Regions from separate parts of the Comamonas antarctica genome, predicted to be linked through region 4. Evidence: riboswitches for the same ligand, from Rfam matches in the RefSeq annotation. Region 4 holds a riboswitch; each other region holds the start of a gene.

Region 1 (4,577 bases), on a different replicon from region 4:
GTTCAATCCGCATGTCTATCTGGACACCGTGCTGCTGGTAGGCAGCATCGGTGCGCGCCAGGACGGTGCGCTCAAGGCGGTATTCGTGGCCGGCGCGGCCAGCGCCAGCCTGCTGTGGTTCCTGCTGCTGGCCAGCGCGGGCCGGCGCCTGCAGCAGGTGTTCGCGCACCCGCTGCCCTGGCGCGTGCTCGATGCACTGACGGGCGTGATGATGCTCGCGCTGTCATGGTGGATCTGGAGCGGGATCGAGACCGCGGCGTGAACTCCGCGCCATGAAAAAAGCGCTGCCGGGGCAGCGCTTTTCGTGCGGTCAGAAGGTTCAGAACGCGGGAACGACCGCGCCCTGGTACTTGTCCGCGAGGAACTTCTTCACATCGTCGGAATGCAGCGCCTGGATCAGCTTGGCGATCGCCGGGTCGTTGGCGCGGTCCTTGCGCGCGGCGACGATGTTGGCGTAGGGCGAATCCTTGCCTTCGATGAACAGCGCATCCTTGGTCGGGTTGAGCTTGGCTTCGATCGCGTAGTTGGTGTTGATCAGCGCCAGGTCCACATCGGCCAGCGCGCGCGGCAGCAGCGGGGCCTCGAGTTCGCGGAACTTGAGCTTCTTCGGGTTCTTCACCACGTCCAGCGGCGTGGGGGTCAGGCTCTTCGGGTCCTTGAGCTCGATCAAGCCCTGCTTGGCCAGCAGCAGCAGCGCGCGGCCGCCATTCGACGGGTCATTCGGGATGGCCACGGTCGCGCCGTCCTTGAGGTCCTTGACGTTCTTGACCTTGCGCGAATAGGCGCCGAAGGGCTCGACATGGATCTTGCCGTTCGGCACGGCCACGAGCGAGCTCTTGCGGTCCTTGTTGTAGCTGTCGAGGTAGGGCTGGTGCTGGAAGAAGTTCGCGTCCAGCTGCTTGTCCTCGACGGCGGCATTGGGCTGCACATAGTCGCTGAATTCGCGCACCTGCAGTTCGACCCCTTGCTTTTGCAATGCCGGCTTGACGTGGTTCAGGATCTCGGCGTGCGGCACGGCGGTGGCTGCCACCTTGAGCACCACATCGGCGGCATTGGCGGTGAGCGCCAGGGTGGCAAGAGCAATCGCGGAAAGGGTTTTCTTCAGCATGACAAAGGCTTTCTTCGGGAAGTTGCAATGGCGCTCTGCGCCGTAACTTGTGGCGCGCAGCCCGTAGTTTAGTGGGATGCGCCACAGTCCAACGGCAAAAACAGCATTCTGGTTATAAGAATGTGGTTTTTTATGCAATCCAGGCGTTTCCATCCTGTCGTCTGCCGCGATTTCGTCCTGGGCGAAAGTGTGTCTTTCCGTGATAATCGCGGCCAGGCGCCAGAAGGCGCCCAGATCCAGAGGTGCCCTGTTTCAGGGTTCAACGATAAGCAGGTGCGCCTGGCCGTCCGGCCGGCAATTCCTGCGCTGCCCCCGCAACGGTAGGCGAAATCTCAGGTCCTCACGCTGGTCGCAGCCGACCGGCAGTCACTGCGTGCCCTGGCGCGTGGGAAGGCGAGGGCTGAGCCGCAGTGCTGTCAATCGACAGCCCGCGGCGTTTCGCAAGCCCGGATGCCGGCCTTTGCGATCGCTTCGGACGCCGCGGGAGTGCGCATGTCTGGGCAGGCATGCTGGCTTGGGTGCGCGCAGGGGCGCGGCCCGCTTGTGCCTGCGTTCTTGCAAGCGTGCTGCCGCGGTGGTTTTTGGTCCCTGGGCTTCGCGGGTGAGCGAAGCCGCGCCTTGAAATCATCCCATGCAATCCTACCGATCGCGGCCGGCACGTGGCCGCGCCGCCCGCTCATTCTCTCTTTCGCCCGCCATCGCGCTGAGCCTGCTGGCCGGCGCCGCCCAGGCCGCCGCGCCTCAGGCGGCCGCGCTGGGCGAGGTGTTCGTCACCGCCACCGCGCGTCCCGAAGAGCGCTCGCGCATTGCCGCCACCACCCAGACCATCGAGCGCGCCGATATCGAGCGTTCGTCGGCGCAATCGGTCACCGACCTGTTGGCCGAGCATGCGGTGGGCTTTCTCAGTGAATGGACCGCCGCGCAGACCTCGATGAACCTGCGCGGCGCGGCCACCGACGGCCAGGGCCGCGACTACCGCGGCCAGGTTGCGGTCTTGCTCAACGGCCGGCGCGCGGGCACGGCCAACCTGTCGAAACTGAGCCTGTCGGATGTGGAGCGCATCGAGATCGTGCGCGGCCCGGGCTCGGTGGTCTATGGCAGCCAGAACATGGGCGGCGTGATCAATATCATCCTGCGCACCGGCGCCAGTGGCGGCGGCAATCGCGCATCGGTGGCCGGCGGCAGTGCCGGGCTGTGGCGCGCGGACGCGCAGCTCGGCGGCGCCGACGAGCGCTGGGACTGGTATCTGGGCGCCAACCTCGGCGGGCGCGACGACTACAGCTCGGGCAGCGGCGGCGGCGAACTGAAGAACACCAGCTACAAGCGCCGCGGCGCGGCCGGCGCGCTGGGCTGGCAACTGGCCGACCTGCACCGCATCGAGCTGCAGCTGCGCACGGACGGCATCTACAACGCTGGTTTCCGCGGCTCGGGCGCCAACATCTACAGCCGCGACAACCGCGACAACCGCTCGGCCGACCTGCGCTACGAAGGCGGCCTGCCCGGCGGGCGCGTGAGCTGGCTGGCGCATCTCTACACCTTCGAGGACGTGGATGAATTCAACTGGGCCTCGCCGGTGATCAGGTCGGGCACGGCGGCCGTGCCCGGCACCGCGCGCGACTACAACCTGCGCAAGCTCGACGCGGCCGGCCTGCGGCTGCAGCCGCGACTGCGCCTGTCCGACACGAACGACCTGCTGCTGGGCTTCGACTATGAAAAGAACCGGCTGCGCTCCGAGCGCGAGCGCGTGGCCATGCCCGGCGGACCCGCGGGCCAGGTCGCGCCCTATGACAACAACCAGACCGAGCACACGCATGCGCTGTATCTCGAGGATGCGCAGACCTTTCTCGACAACCGCCTGACGCTGCGCGCCGGCGTGCGCAAGACCTGGGGCGAGACGCGCTTCGACCAGACGCCCAATGTGGCGGCGGCGCTGACCACGGCGCGCGACTACGACCAGACCACCTGGTCGACCGGCGCGACCTGGAAGGTCAATGACGCCTGGGCGCTGCGCGCCAGTGCCTCGACCGGTTTTCGCGCGCCGACGGCCAGCGAACTGTCGGCCGATTTCACGGCCGTGGGCGGCGGGCGCAGCTTCGGCAACCCGAACCTGAAGCCGGAATCAAGCCGCCAGTTCGAAGTCGGCACCACGCTGCGCCAGGCGGCGTGGCGCGTCGATGCCGCGCTGTTCCAGAACACGATCTCCGACCGCATCATCACCGTCTCGCGCGGCCCGAGCACCAATACCTCGGACTACGCCAACAACGCCGCCGACATCGTGGCGCGCGGGCTCGAACTGAGCGCCAACGGCGATCTTGGCCGACTGGCGGGCGGCGCCACGCTCAGCGCGTTCGGCAATGGCTACTACCACTTCACGATGAAGGACCAGGGCGCGGCGGCTTCTGCCAACACCGACCGCGTGCAGCGCATGTACCAGTACGAGGCCGCGGCCGGCCTGCGCCTGGCACGTGGCGCGGACCGCAATGCCGGCGACTGGAGCGCGCAGCTCACGGCGCTGCTGCGCGGGCCGATGTGGTACGACACCGAGGAAAACCTGCTGATCCCGCAAGGCGAGCCGAGCAGCACGTTCATCCACCGCAAGGGCGCGTTCACGGTATGGAACCTGCGCGGCGAGTACCGCCTGAGCCGCGGCGTGAAGCTGTTCGCGGGCATCAACAACCTGTTCGACCTGAACCGCCATCCGATCTTCATTGCATTGGACCAGCGGCCCTGCATCGCCAATCCCATCTTCCAGAACGGCGGCTGCGGCACCTCGATGCCAGGGCGCGAGTGGCTGGTCGGGCTGCAGGCGGACTTCTGACGACCATGCCACGCACTGCCACTGCGCTGCCTGATCGGCGCGCGCTGCTGCAAGCCGGCGCGGCGCTGGGCCTGGCTGCGCTTCCCGGACGGCCGCGGGCCGCGGCGTCGGCGCCCGCTGCCGCACCCATCCGCCTGCGCGATGCGCTGGGGCGCGAGCTGCGGCTGGCGCGGCCCGCGCAGCGCATCGTCACGATCTTCTCGTCCAACACCGAGCTGGTCGCGGCGCTGGGACTGGTGGATCGCATCGTTGGTGTCGAGGAGTACACGCGCTTTCCGCCGGAAGTGGCGGCGCTGCCGCGCGTCGGCGGGCGGCTGGGCTTCTCGGTCGATGCGGTGGTGGCGCAGCGGCCCGATCTGGTGATCGTCACGCCTGCGCGCCAGGCCGCGCACCAATTGGTCGATCCCATGGAGCGCATCGGCGTGCCGGTCATGGTGCTGCTGAGCCGCAGCCTGGACGAGGTGATGGGCAATGTGCGCCTGGTGGCGCAGGCCGCGGGCGTCGAGGCGCGGGGCGAAGCGCTGGCCGGCGCACTGGCGCAGCGCCTGCGCGCCGTGGACCAGGGCCTGGCGCAACCGGGCCACGCCGCGCCGCGCAGCCTGATGATCACCGGGCGCATGGGCAACGGCATGCTGCTGGTCGCGCGTCCGG
Region 2 (4,577 bases), on a different replicon from region 4:
AGCTGGGCGCGCGCAATGCCCACCAGGAAAAGCAAAGCAGCGTCAACCTGTATGCCAATGGCCCGTTCGAGCTGCTGGGCCGCAAGCACGAGCTGGTGCTGGGCGCGAGCTACCGCAACGTCGATTTCGACGGCAACAGCCGCCAGGGCCTGGTGCTGAGCAGCAAGCTCAACCTGTACGACTTCAATCCCGCCGCCGTGGCGGACCCCAGCATCCCGCTGCGCGACTGGGTGGACGCGAAGATCACCCAGCAAAGCCTGTACGCCACGACGCGGCTGAATGTGGCCGACCGGCTCAAGCTGATCCTCGGCGGGCGGCTGGACTGGTACGACTACAACGACACCGTCAACACCTACCCGAACTTCAACGCCAACACGCCGTCCGTGAGCGCGCACAACCGCTACAGCGTCAACAACCACCTGACGAAGTACGCCGGACTGGTCTACGACCTGAACGACCAGCACGCCGTCTACGCCAGCTATACCGATATCTTCAAGCCGCAGAACTACCGCGATGCGAACGACCGGCTGCTCGATCCGGTGGAGGGGCACAACTGGGAAGTCGGTCTCAAGGGCGAGTACTTCGACGGCACGCTCAATGCCTCGGCCGCCGTGTTCCGCATGGACCAGAAGAACCGTGCCTTCCGCAGCACCGACCAGACCCAGTGCGCGAACTATCCCACCGTGACCTGCTATACCGCCGCCGGCGAGGTGCGCAGCCAAGGCGTGGAGTTCGAGCTGCAGGGCGCCATCACACCGAACTGGCAGGTGGGCGCGGGCTACACGGTGGCCATCGCGCGCTTCCGCCAGGATGCGACCGCCAGCAATGTGGGCGCGCTGTTCGACACCGACACGCCGCGCCACCTGTTCAAGCTGTCGACCATGTACCGCCTGTCCGGCGACTGGCAGCGCTGGCGCATCGGCGGCTCGGTGTACCGCCAGGACTTCATCTACAACCAGGGCACCGGCAGCGGCGTTCCCTTCGACATCACGCAGGGCGCCTACGCCCTGGCCGACCTGGTGCTGGGCTGGCAGGCCACGCCGCAGCTCGACGTGCGCCTCAACGTCAACAACCTGTTCGACAGGAAGTACTACAACGCCTTGTCCGGCACCGTGGGCTTTCCCAGCAACGTCTATGGCGAGCCGCGCAATGTGATGCTGTCGGCGCGCTACCGGTTCTGAGGCGCGGCGGCATGCGTGGCGCACTGGTCGTGCTGCACCGCTGGTGCGGCCTGTTCATCGCTGGATTCCTGATCGTTGCCGGCTTGACCGGCGCGGTGATCGCCTGGAACCACGAGCTTGACGAATGGGCCAATCCCCGGCTCTTCAAGGCCGACTCCGGTGCGGCGCAGGGCGCGCTGGCGCCCTTGGAACTGGCGCGCCGCGCCGAGGCGGCCGATCCGCGGCTGCGGGTCAGTTTCGTGCCGCTGGCGCTGGAGACAGGCCATACGGCGATGCTGGGCGTTGCCGCGCGCATCGACCCGGCCACCGGCGCGCCCTACGCGCTCGGCTTCAACCAGCTGGCAATCGACCCGGCCACCGGCGAGGTGCAGGGGCGCCGGCAGTGGGGAGATATCTCCCTTTCGCGCGAAAACCTGCTGCCCTTTCTCTACAAGCTGCACTACACCATGCACATTCCCAAGGGCTGGGGCATCGACTTCGGCGTGTGGCTGATGGGCGTGGTCTCGGCGGTGTGGATCGTCGACTGCTTTGTGGCGCTGTGGATTGCGTTTCCCAGCGCGCGCAGCTGGCGCAAGTCGCTGAGCTTCAGGCTGCGCCAGGGCGGCGCCAAGCTCAATTTCGACATCCACCGTTCGGGCGGCGCGTGGGTATGGGGCCTGCTGCTGATGCTGGCCGTGACCTCGGTGTCGCTGAACCTGGCAACCCAGGTGATGCGGCCCCTGGTGTCGGCGCTTTCGCCGCTTGCTCCCTCGCCATTCCAGTTGCGCGAGGGCAGCCGCGCGCGGGAGCTGGCCGATCCGCGGCTGGACCGAAGCCAGGCCATTGCGCTGGCCGAGGCCGAGGGCCGGCGCCGCGGCTGGAGCGCTCCGGCTGGGTCCATTTTCTATGCACAGCGCTTCGGCATCTACGGCGTGGCGTTCTTCACGCCGCAAAACGACCGGGATGACGACGGCATCGGCAACGAGGTCCTTTACCTCGACGGCGACACCGGTGCCGTGGTCGGCGACAAGGTGCCGGGCCAGGGCTCCATGGGCGATGTCTTCATGCAGCTCCAGCTGCCGCTGCACTCGGGCCGGATACTGGGCACGCCGGGGCGGGTACTGATGTCGTTCATGGGCGTCTTCGTCGCCGCTTTGAGTGTGACCGGGCTGGTGATCTGGGTGCGCAAGCGCCGCGCCCGCAGGGTGCGCCAGTTGCGCTTGCAGGCGTAGCCTGCAGGGCGCCTCGCGCCGCAGGCATGGCGCGCTGGCGCCATGGCGTAAAATCCGCCCCGATCACAGGTGTTCCCTGGCGCTTCGCGCCTGGAATGAAACGGGAAGCAGGTGCGTGGCTCCGCCACCAGTCCTGCACTGCACCCGCAACGGTAATCAGAGAGTCCGGATGCAAGCCCTTCCACACGGAAGCGGCGGCCACTGCGCAAGCGGGAAGGCGTATCCGGGCTTCGCCCCTGGAATGGCGAGCTCTGCGAGTCCGGAGACCGGCCTGGTGTGAACAAGGCGCAGCGGGAGTGCAGCGGCCTGGTGGATGGCTGCGCCCGCAGCCGCCCGGCCTGTCCCACCCCTCTGCACGACGCATTCATCCGGCCCGGGAATCGGCCGGACTGACCATGGATTGGCATGCAGCAAGCAACGCGCTATCTGTCCGCGAGGGCAGGGGAAAGCCGCACCCGCGGCGGGCTGCCGCATGGCTTGGCGCAGCCATCGCGGGCACGCTCCCATGGCTGATCCGATCCAGGTGCAGGGCTGGTGCCCGACCGCATGGCAGCCGATGCGCGCGCAGGACGGCTGGATATTGCGCGTGCGCCCGCATTGCGCGGCGATCAGCGCGGCGCAGTGGCGCGTGCTGGCGCAGCTGGCGCTGGCGCATGCCCATCCCGCAATCGAACTGACGCGGCTGGGCAATGTGCAGCTGCGCGGCGTGGACGAGGCGCAGGTGCATGCCTTGCGCCGGCATCTGATCGAGGCCGCACTGGTGCCGGCCGATGCCGATGCGGATCTCGCGCCTGCGGTGCATTGCACGCCGCTGTACCAGGCGGGCGATGCGACCCACGCCTTGGCGCGGCAGTTGTCCGCAGCGGTCCTCGCCTGCCTGAACCCGCAGGCGCTGGCGCGCCAGCGCCTGGCGGCGCTGCCCAGCAAGTTCGGCCTGCTGGTCGATGACCCGGCGCGGCGCATGCGCGCCATCGGTGCGGACCTGCAGCTGTGGGTGGCCGACGGTGGCTATGGACTGGCGCTGGCCGATGCGGCGCATTGGCATGGTTTTGCGTCTGCCGATGCGGCCGTGGACGCCGCGATGGGGATCGCGCTCTGGTTTGCGCGTGAACGGGCGGGCTTGGCGCCCGCGCCCACGCGCCTGCGCGGCCTGCCCGCGCATCGCGCGCCGCCATTGCCGCCCGCGCAGCCATGGTCCATCCGCCCGGCCGAGCCGCTTGGCCCCGGCCCGCTGCCAGGCCATGGCACGCTGATCGGCGCGCCGCTGGGCCGCATCGATGCCGCGGCTTTGCTGGCACTGGCAACGCAGTTGTCGCCGGCTGCCGAGATCCGCGTCACGCCCTGGCGCTCGCTGCTGCTTGAAGGCGAAGCGCCGCCCGCGCTCGACGCCGTGCACTGGATCATCGAACCCGCCGACGCGCGCCTGCGGGTGTCCGCCTGCACCGGCGCGCCGCGCTGCGCCCAGGGCCATGTGCCGGCGCAGACGCTGGCGCTGGCGCTGGCCGGCGCAGTGCCGCCGCACCGGCATCTGCATGTGAGCGGCTGCGCCAAGTGCTGTGCGCTGTCGGCCGATGCCGCCGCGGTGGTGGTGGCAAGCCGCGGCGCCACGGGCCAGCCGCTGCTGCATATCTGCCGCGCCGATGCCCCCGGCACCCCGATTCACTCCCTGGCTGCAACCGAGGCGCCAGCACAGATAACAAGACGGCTACATGACCTATACCTATGAAAAGCACGGGGACGAGATCTACCGGCAATCCTTCAGCATCATCCGCCGCGAGGCCGATCTGGCGCGTTTCACGCCGCTCGAGGAGCGCGTTGCCTGCCGCATGATCCATGCCGCGGGCATGGTGGAGCTCGCCGCGCACATCCATTTCTCGCCCGACTTCGCCCAGGCCGCCGAAGCCGCGCTGCAGCGCGGCGCGCCCATCCTGTGCGATGCGCGCATGGTCAGCGAAGGCATCACGCGCAAGCGCCTGCCGGCCGACAACGCCATCGTCTGCACCCTGAACGACGCGCGGGTACCGGCACTCGCAGCGGAAATGGGCAACACGCGCAGCGCCGCGGCGCTGGAGCTGTGGCGCGCGCATCTCGATGGCGCGGTAGTGGCCATCGGCAACGCGCCCACGGCCTTGTTCCATCTGCTGAACATGCTCGAGGATCCGGCCTGCCCGCGCCCCGCGGCCAT
Region 3 (4,577 bases), on a different replicon from region 4:
TTCAAGGAAATATAAAGCCCAGCAGATTTGCAGACGTCTTCATTGTAATCTGGATGGTCCGACCCCACTGCTGGAGGCGCAAATTTTTACAGCAGTTGCGCGTCGGCTTCAAGCGCCTGATCGAGGCGCTCGAGCAGGGCCACGATGCGTTGCGCATCGGCCTGCTGCTGGATCATTGCCGCCTGGGCCCAGGCTTCGTCTTCCGCGCTGGTTTCAGGCACGGGTTCAGGTTCGGCAGCCGCGGGCGCGGGTCTGCGCTCCAGCGTCACGATGTCGAAGGCCATGTTGAGCGCAGCCAGCACGGCCACGCGTTCGCGCGAGCGCACCTTGCCGGCGTCGCGGATGCGGCCCATGGTGTCGTTGACACGGTCCACCGCTTCAAGCAGCCGCTCCTCGTGGCCCTCGGGGCAGCTCAGCAGGTAGTTCTGGTGCAGGATCTGGACATCGAGCTGCTTCATGCGCCGGCCCCTTCGTTGCTGGGCAGGCGCTCGATCAACGCATCGACGCGGGCCCGCGCCGCGCTCAGCCGCGAACGCAGCGAATCGCGCTCCTGGGTCAAGGCTGCAACCTGCTCGGCAAGCAGGGCGTTGGTGCGCTGGAGCTCCTCGTGGCGCAACAAAAGTCGCTCCACGCGGTCGGAGATAAGGTCGAGGGGTGACGGGGCAGACATAGACGGACCGATTGTAGAACCTGTAGCCCTGGATGAACGTAAGAAACAGTAGCACAGGGAGTGGTTCCATGCGCGTTTTCTCCGTTGTCCTACAAGCATCCCATCCCAGTGTGCCCAGTACGAGCCCGGGTGTGCGAAACCCCGTGCGGCAGGGCGCGGCTACAATGGCCGCCGTTGGTGCTCATGTGCCTGGTTCGCAGGCACGCAGTTCAACGGGAAGCAGGGAGGAATGCGCGCCCGCGTTCCGTGCCTGCGCTGCCCCCGCAACGGTCAGCGGATGAGTGTTTCCAATGCTCGCCTCTTCTTCACTGCCACTGGCCTTGCGCTGGGAAGGCCTGCAAGAGTGTGCTCCGCCCAGCCCGGATACCGGCCAACGAGGTGTGGCCCGCCGTCGCCTGCGACGCGGACCGCTTTAAACCCATTTGCCGACGGGGAGGTCGGCGCCGGGTGGCTTCATGTTGATTTTCATGCTTCACGCTTTTTCCGGCACGGCAGCGCCTCTGGCTGCGTGCAGCTGCGCCCTGGCGCTTGCCATCGCCTGTTCGGGCACGCAGGCCTGGGGTGAGGTTCCGGCCATGACCGAAACCGTGGTCACGGCCGCACGCGCGCCGCAGTCCGCCGAGCAACTGCTGGCCGACCTGTCGGTGATCGACCGCGCGACCATCGAGGCCAGTGGCGCCACCGGGGTCGCCGATCTGCTGGTGCGCGTGCCAGGCATACAGATGGTGCGCAATGGCGGCATCGGCAACACCACCAGCCTGATGCTGCGCGGCGCCGACACGGCCTATACCGCGGTTTATATCGACGGCGTGCGCTTTTCCTCGCAAAGCGGCAGCGGCGGCCCGAGCTGGGAAAGCATTCCGCTGGCCATGATCGATCGCATCGAAGTGCTGCGCGGACCCGCGGCCGCGATCTACGGCTCCGATGCGATGGGCGGCGTGGTGCAGATCTTCACGCGCCGTGGCGAGCAGGCACCGACAGGGTCCTTGTCGCTGGGTCTGGGCTCGAACGGCACGCGGCGCGCTCAAGCCGGCATCAGCGGCGTGCATCAGGCCTGGGACTATGCGCTGGATATCGCCAGCGAGCGCAGCGACGGATTCGACGTGCGCCCCAGCCGCAACCCTGACCGCGACGGCTATGACAGCCTGTCGGGCGCGGCCCGCCTGGGCTGGCGCATCGATGCGCGCCACCGGCTGAGTGCTTCGCTGCTGGCCAGCGACATGGATGCGGCCTACGACAACAGTCCGCGGCTTGGCGTGGATGACCGCGCAAAGCACCGCATGCATGCTGCGGGCCTGGACTGGAGCGCGCAGTGGAGCGAGCGCTGGAGCAGCCAGCTGGCGCTGAACACGTCGGAAGACCGGTATGAAACCACGCCCACGCCCTATCTGACCACCACGCAGCTGCGCGGCTTGTCGTGGCAGAACCAGTGGCGCCTGGGCGCCCAGAGCCTCTCGGCCACGCTGGAGCGGCGCGAAGACGCGCTGCAGAATGCGCCCATCGACCGCAAGCGCGCGCAGAACGCGCTCGCACTCGGCTACCAGTGGCATGCGGGCGCGCAGCACCTCCAGGCCCAGCTGCGGCATGACGATGACAGCGAGTTCGGCGGCAAGAACACCGGCAGCCTGAGCTATGGCTACGATCTCACGCCGCGGTGGCGTGCGACGGCGACGGCGGCAACGGCGTTTCGCGCGCCGACGCTCTTCCAGCGTTTCAGCAGTTACGGCAGCGCCGCGCTGACCCCGGAAAACGGCCGCAACCTGGAACTGGGCCTGCGTTACCAGGCCGGGCGCGACGCGTTTTCCGCCACCGCGTATCGCAACCGCATCAGCGACCAGGTATCGTTCCAGACCGGTGCGCGCGGCTGTGCGAGTTCGCAAGGCTGCTATGTCAGTGTCGCCCAGGCCGAATACCAGGGCGTGACGCTGGCCGGTTCCACCCATGCCGCCGGCACACGCTGGCATGCGTCGCTGGACTTCAACGCGGCGCGCGATGGCGCCACCGGCCTGTACCTGGCGCGCCGCCCGCGCCAGTTCGGCACGCTGGGCGCAAGCCGCAGCATTGCCGGCTGGCAGTGGGCTGCCGATGTGCAGTGGAGCGCGCGCCGTTACGACGATGCCGCCAACACCCGCGTGCTGGGCGGGTATGCGCTGTGGAATCTTTCGGCCACGCGGCAGCTGGCGCGCGACTGGAAGCTGCTGGCGCGCCTGGACAATGCATTCGACAAGTATTACGAAACCGCTGCCACCTACGCCACCGAAGGCCGGCGCTTCTTCATGAGCCTGCAATGGACTTCCACGCCTTGAATTCCATACGCTGCCCGGCGCTGCTGATCACCGCACCGGCCTCGGGCCAGGGCAAGACCACGCTCACGGCCGCGCTGGCGCGGCTGCACGCGCGCGCCGGCCGGCGCGTGCAGGTGTTCAAATGCGGGCCCGACTATCTCGACCCGCATTGGCATCAGCTGGCCAGCGGCGCGCCGGTGCATTCGCTGGACCTGTGGATGACGGGCGAAGCGGACGTGCGTGCGCGGCTGCATGCGGCGGCGTTGCGCGCCGACCTGATATTGATCGAGGGCGTGATGGGCCTGTTCGACGGCCAGCCAAGCGCCGCCGACCTGGCGCGGCTGCTGGATATTCCCGTGCTCGCGGTGATCGACGCCTCGGGCATGTCGGCCACGCTGGGCGCGGTGGCTTTCGGCCTGCAGCACTTCCAGCCTGGATTGCGCTGGGCCGGCGTGCTGGCCAACCGTGTGGCCAGCGCGCGCCATGCGCAGCTGCTGCAGGGCGGAGTACACGCCGACAGCCGCTGGCTGGGCGCGGTGCAGCGCATCGCCGCCGATGCGGGCACGGCCGCGCTGCTGCCGCAACGCCATCTGGGGCTGGTCGCGGCGCAGGAACTCGGTGACGGCCTGCAGCGGCTCGACGCGGCCGCCGATGCGCTGGCGCAGACGCCGCTGGGCCAGCGCAGCTGGGAGGACTGGCAGGAATGGAGCGTGTCATTTGCACCGCCCGCCCCAGCGTCGGCAGCGGCTGATGCGCCCGAAGCAATGGGGCCGTGGCTTGCGGGCCGCACCATTGCCGTGGCGCGCGACGCGGCCTTCAGTTTCATCTATCCCGCCAACCTCGACTGCCTGCAGGCCATGGGCGCGCAGCTGCGCTTTTTCTCGCCGCTCGCCGGCGAGCGGCTGCCCGACTGCGATGCGCTGTGGCTGCCTGGCGGTTATCCCGAACTGCACGCCGCGCGGCTGGCGGCGCAGACCGGCTTGCGGTCCGACCTGCTGGCCCACTGGCAGGCGGGCAAGGCGATCTGGGCCGAATGCGGCGGCATGCTGGCGCTGTGCGAAGGCATTGCCGCGAGCGACGGCCAGTACACGCCCCTGTGGGGCCTGATGCCCGGCAAGGCGCAGATGCAAAAGCGCCTCGCCGGCCTGGGCATGCAGCAGCTGCCCACGCCCTGGGGCACGCTGCGCGGCCATAGCTTCCACTACGCCCGGCTCGACAGCTCCGCGCCCGTGGCCGGGCGCAGCGCGCGTCCCAATGCCGATGCGGCCGATGCTGGCGGTGAATGGCTGTACCGGCATGGCAGCCTGCACGCGAGTTTTTTCCATGCCTGGTTTGCGTCGCATCCGCGCGCCATTGCCGCGCTGCTGGGCGCGCACGAAGCATCGCAGGAGGGCGCATGAGCGCAGCCCGCAGTGAACTGATCCTGGGCGGCCAGAAAAGCGGCAAGTCGCGGCGGGCCGAGGAGCTGGCGCGGGCATGGATGACGCAGTCGCCCGCGCACAGCGCCTGGCTGCTCGCGACGGGCCGCGCCTACGATGCCGAGATGCAGGCCCGGATCACGCGCCATCGGCACGACCGCGCCGAGCGCGTGCCCGGCATGCGCACGGCCGAGGTACCGCTCG
Region 4 (4,577 bases):
CGATCTTCACCTGCGCCGGCACTTCCTCGCGCACGATGGCTTCGACCCTGGCGCGGTCTTCGCTGCTGGCCAGATCGAGCTTGGTCAGCACCACCAGGTCGGCCGACAGCAGCTGGTCCTCGAACAGCTCGTGCAGCGGCGATTCGTGGTCGAGGTTCGGGTCCTGGCGGCGCTGGGCATCGACCGCGGCCGGATTGGCCGCGAACTGACCTGCGGCGGTGGCGGGCGTGTCGACCACGGTGATCACCGCATCGACGGTGCAGGCGTTCTTGATCTCGGGCCAGTTGAAGGCCTGCACCAGCGGCTTGGGCAGCGCCAGGCCGCTGGTCTCGATCAGGATATGGTCGATGTCGTCGCGCCGCGCGATCAGCTCGCGCATCACCGGGTAGAACTCTTCCTGCACGGTGCAGCACATGCAGCCGTTGGCGAGTTCATAAAGCTGTCCCTGCTGCTCGACGCCGTTCTCGTCGCAGCCGATGCCGCAGCTGCGCAGGATGTCGCCATCGATGCCCAGCTCGCCGAATTCGTTGACGATGACGGCAATGCGGCGCCCGCCCGCGTTCTCGAGGATATGGCGCAGCAGCGTGGTCTTGCCGCTGCCCAGGAAGCCGGTGACGATGGTCGCGGGGATTTTTGGCAGGTGCTTCATTGAGTGCTCCGGGAAGAGGCCATGCCGGCGACGCGAAAGGCAGGCAATGCCCGGCGCGGTCCAGCACAAAGGGTACAAAAGCTGCGCGGGAGACGGGCGACGACGCGCGCGGCAGCGCGCAGGCGCGGCCGCGGAACGTTCGCCGCCACACCCCGTGGCAGACAACGGCATTCGTACAGGTCGGTATTCTGGCTTGCCTTCGTCCAGCGCACACCGCCTTCCCGGGCCGCGGCCCAGTGGCGTCGAGATGTGTCTGTCAGGCTTACAGCAGCGGGGGCTGCGCCGGAATGCTCCCGCGCGGGAGGTCACCGGTCTTCCCGTTTCACCCCGGCCGCGACTGCGGCCCGGGACTCCTGTACGGGTGCGGCGATTATAGGAGCCGGTCGGCGATCTCCCCGGCGCAGGGCATTACAGCGCGCATTGCATATGGATGGTCTGCCATTGCGGATCGGCATCGCGGCAGAGGACCTCGAAGCCATGGCGCTGCCAGAAAGCCTCGGCGCCGGGCAGGAAGGGGTGGGTATGCAGATACAGCACCTCGATGCCCTGCGCGCGCGCCTGTTCCTTGAGCGCCGCGAACAGCGCATCGGCAATGCCGCGCCGCCGGCACGCGGGCCGCACATACAGCCGCACCACCTCCACGACGCGCCGGCCGGCAAAGTCCAGCTGCGCAAAGCGATGGTCATAGGCGCGCCAGGCAATGGTGCCGACAATGCCCAGGGCGGGCTCATGGGCGGCCAGCATCAGGCCGTGGCCCTGGGTGTAGGTGGATTCGAAGTCCCGCAGATCCGGCGCCATCGCGCAGGTGTCGAGGCGGCCGGCAAACATCTCGGCGCGGGCCTGCTGGAGGAAATCAAGGACGGGGGCGCAGGCATGAACGGTGTCGATGGGCATGGAAGAAACTCTAGGGCATCTCTATTTTGTCGGGTTCACCCCCTTCGACCGGCTCGGGGCAAACGGGTTCAGCTACATTAACCCCCACCTCCGGTTCCGCAAGGACATGCCGCCGTCAAAAAGCCGCATGAGGGAATCCAGAGCGCCCCGTCTGCAAGACCCGGGCGCCCATGCAATGGAACTGCCCCCGCAACTGTAGGCAACGAGCGGGCGCGCCACATGCCACTGAACGCAGGTTCGGGAAGGCGGCGCGCCAGCGGCGACTTGCCAGTCAGGAGACCTGCCGAGGAAGGAAATGATCATTGCCGGCGGGGTGTCCGGGAAGCGACCAATGGCTTGGACTCCGCCGTGCCGCATGCCGCGGCAGGCGCCATCGTGCATTGCTGGCTTTCGGAAAACTCCTGCCTTTTCTGGAAAGACCGACCCGATGCCGATGCCACGCCTTGCCTTGTCCCTGCTGCTGGCCGCCGCGCCCCTCGCGGCCAATGCCACCGACTACCCGCTGCGCCTGCACAACTGCGGCTACACGCTCACGTTCGACAAGGCGCCCGCATCGGCGGTGACCATCGGCCAGGCCGGCACCGAGATGCTTTATGCGCTGGGGCTGGGCGACAAGCTGGCGGGCACCGCGCTGTGGTTCAACGCCGTGCAGCCGCAGTTCAAGGCCATCAACGACAAGGTGCCGCGCCTGGCCGACAACGACCCGAGCTTCGAGGCCGTGATCGGCAAGCGCCCGGCGCTGGTGGTGTCGCAGTTCGAGTGGATGGTCGGCAAGGAGGGCGTGGTCGGCACGCGCGAGCAGTTCCATGACCTGCGCATTGCCAGCTATGCGATGCCGTCGGACTGCGAAGGCAAGAACAATCTCAGCGGCGCCGACGGCACGCGCACCGCGGCCTATGACGTCAATGCGCTCTACAAGAGCGTGCAGCAGCTGGCGCAGATCTTCGATGTCGAGCCGCGTGGCAAGGCCCTGGTCGATGAACTCAAGCAGCGCCAGGCCAGGGCCGTGGCGCAGTTGCAGGGCTCGAAGCTCAAGGACCTGACGGCCGCGCTGTGGTTTTCGAGCGCCGATCTGGCCATCGATCCGTACATGGCCGGGCAAAAGGGCGTGGCCGGCTACATGCTGCAGACGCTGGGCCTGCGCAATATCGTGGGCTCGGCCGAGGAGTGGCCCACGGTGGGCTGGGAAACCATTGCCAGGGCCAACCCGTCGATCCTGATCATCGCGCGCATGGACCGCCGCCGCTTTCCCGCCGACGACTACCGCAAGAAGCTCGAGTTCCTGAAGCAGGACCCGGTCACGCGGCATATGGACGCGGTGAAGAACGAGCGCATCGTGATCGTCGACGCCGATGCGCTGCAGGGCTCGATCCGCATGGTCGATGGCATGGAGCAGATCGCGCAGGCGGCGCTGAAGCTGCAGGCGCGGGCGCGTTGAGCAGCATCCGGTGGCCTGGCGCCGCCTCTTTCCCATGCATCCGATCGTGCGCATTCTTTTGCTGACCGGCGCCGCGCTGGCGCTGCTGGCCCTGGCCGTGCTGCTTGGCGTGGCGATTGGCGAAACCTCGATTGCCCCCGGCGTGGTCTGGCAGGTGCTGGCCAACCAGCTCGCGGGCGCCGGGTATCCGGTCGATCCCATCGACCAGGGCATTGTCTGGAACTACCGCCTCGCGCGCGCGCTGGTGGCCGCCAGCTGCGGCGCGGGCCTGGCGATCTCGGGCGTGATCCTGCAATCGCTGCTGCGCAATGCGCTGGCCGAACCCTATCTGCTGGGCATCTCCGCCGGCGCCTCGACGGGCGCGGTACTGGTGTCCGTGGCCGGGCTGGGCGCGGGCGCGATCTCCATGACCACCGGCGCCTTCTTTGGCGCCGTGTGCGCGTTCGCGCTGGTGGCGCTGCTCGCGCATGCGGCCGGCAGCGGCGGCCTGCGCAATGGCGCGCAGATCGTGCTGGCCGGCATCGCGGGCTCGCAGCTGTTCAATGCATTGACCTCGCTGATCATCACCAAGTCGGGCAGCGCCGAACAGGCGCGCGGCATCATGTTCTGGCTGCTGGGCAACCTGAGCGGCGTGCGCTGGAGCGATACGCTGCTCACGGCGGCGGTGGCCGTGGCGGGCCTGGCGGTCTGCCTGTGGCATGCGCGCGCGCTCGATGCGTTCACCTTCGGCAGCGAATCCGCGGCCGCGCTGGGCGTGCCGGTGCGGCGCGTGCAGCTGGTGCTGCTGCTGGCCGCGGCGCTGATCACGGCGGTGATGGTGTCCATCGTCGGCGCGATCGGTTTTGTCGGGCTGGTGATTCCGCATGCCGCGCGCTTTCTGGTCGGCGTGCGCCACCGCCGGCTGATTCCGGCCAGCGCCTTGATCGGTGCGATCTTCCTGATTGCCGCCGATGTGATCTCGCGCACCTTGCTTCCAGGCCAGGTGCTGCCGATCGGCGTCATCACCGCGCTGGTGGGCGCGCCGGTGTTTGCCGCCATCCTGCTCAAGGGCCGCGGAGGCCGCACATGAGCGCGCCCGCGGCATTGCAGGCGCGCGGCCTGGGCTGGGCCACGCGCGGCGCGCGCATCGTCGAAGGCGTGGATCTCGAAGTGCGGCCCGGCGAGATGCTGGGGCTGATCGGGCCCAATGGCTCGGGCAAGTCCACGCTGCTGCGGCTGCTGGCGGGCATCCTCGCGCCCAGCGCAGGCGAAGTGCTGCTCGATGGCCAGCCCATGTGTGCACTGCCACGGCGTGCGCTTGCGCGCCGGCTGGCGTTTGTCGCGCAGCTGGCCGATACGCAGGATGCCATCGAGGTCCGGGATGCGGTGGAGCTGGGCCGCACGCCCTGGCTGTCGGCGCTGCAGCCCTTGTCGGCCGCGGACCGCGCGGCCGTCGATGCCGCGCTGGCCGCGGTGGGCCTGCAGCACAAGCGGCGCAGCGCCTGGAACACGCTGTCGGGCGGCGAACGCCAGCGCGTGCACATCGCGCGCGCGCTGGCCCAGCAGCCCGGCGTGCTGCTGCTTGACGAGCCGACCAACCACCTCGACATTCACCAG

Evidence for each region. Region 4 has a riboswitch for cobalamin ahead of HUK68_RS19770 (ABC transporter substrate-binding protein). Riboswitches for the same ligand answer to the same signal wherever they lie in the genome.
Region 1: linked by a shared signal. The riboswitch ahead of HUK68_RS12085 (TonB-dependent receptor) and the one ahead of HUK68_RS19770 (ABC transporter substrate-binding protein) in region 4 are both predicted to bind cobalamin.
Region 2: linked by a shared signal. The riboswitch ahead of HUK68_RS04400 (ferredoxin-like domain-containing protein) and the one ahead of HUK68_RS19770 (ABC transporter substrate-binding protein) in region 4 are both predicted to bind cobalamin.
Region 3: linked by a shared signal. The riboswitch ahead of HUK68_RS12215 (TonB-dependent receptor domain-containing protein) and the one ahead of HUK68_RS19770 (ABC transporter substrate-binding protein) in region 4 are both predicted to bind cobalamin.

The regions. Positions count from the first base shown of each region.
Region 1 covers NZ_CP054840.1:2,610,860-2,615,436, reverse strand. The annotation lists gene HUK68_RS12095 (LysE/ArgO family amino acid transporter) at 1-262, shown strand, start outside; gene HUK68_RS12090 (MetQ/NlpA family ABC transporter substrate-binding protein) at 320-1,108, opposite strand; cobalamin riboswitch at 1,332-1,584, shown strand; gene HUK68_RS12085 (TonB-dependent receptor) at 1,740-3,926, shown strand; gene HUK68_RS12080 (ABC transporter substrate-binding protein) at 3,932-4,577, shown strand, end outside.
Region 2 covers NZ_CP054840.1:942,164-946,740, forward strand. The annotation lists gene HUK68_RS04390 (TonB-dependent siderophore receptor) at 1-1,181, shown strand, start outside; gene HUK68_RS04395 (PepSY-associated TM helix domain-containing protein) at 1,193-2,392, shown strand; cobalamin riboswitch at 2,441-2,681, shown strand; gene HUK68_RS04400 (ferredoxin-like domain-containing protein) at 2,898-4,118, shown strand; gene HUK68_RS04405 (precorrin-8X methylmutase) at 4,102-4,577, shown strand, end outside.
Region 3 covers NZ_CP054840.1:2,635,506-2,640,082, reverse strand. The annotation lists gene HUK68_RS12225 (cell division protein ZapA) at 87-458, opposite strand; gene HUK68_RS12220 (DUF904 domain-containing protein) at 455-670, opposite strand; cobalamin riboswitch at 829-1,059, shown strand; gene HUK68_RS12215 (TonB-dependent receptor domain-containing protein) at 1,246-2,976, shown strand; gene HUK68_RS12210 (cobyrinic acid a,c-diamide synthase CobB) at 2,958-4,355, shown strand; gene HUK68_RS12205 (bifunctional adenosylcobinamide kinase/adenosylcobinamide-phosphate guanylyltransferase) at 4,352-4,577, shown strand, end outside.
Region 4 covers NZ_CP054841.1:66,945-71,521, reverse strand. The annotation lists gene cobW (cobalamin biosynthesis protein CobW) at 1-649, opposite strand, end outside; cobalamin riboswitch at 811-1,021, opposite strand; gene HUK68_RS19775 (GNAT family N-acetyltransferase) at 1,058-1,543, opposite strand; cobalamin riboswitch at 1,618-1,845, shown strand; gene HUK68_RS19770 (ABC transporter substrate-binding protein) at 1,971-2,981, shown strand; gene HUK68_RS19765 (FecCD family ABC transporter permease) at 3,016-4,050, shown strand; partial or broken gene HUK68_RS19760 (ABC transporter ATP-binding protein) at 4,125-4,577, shown strand, end outside.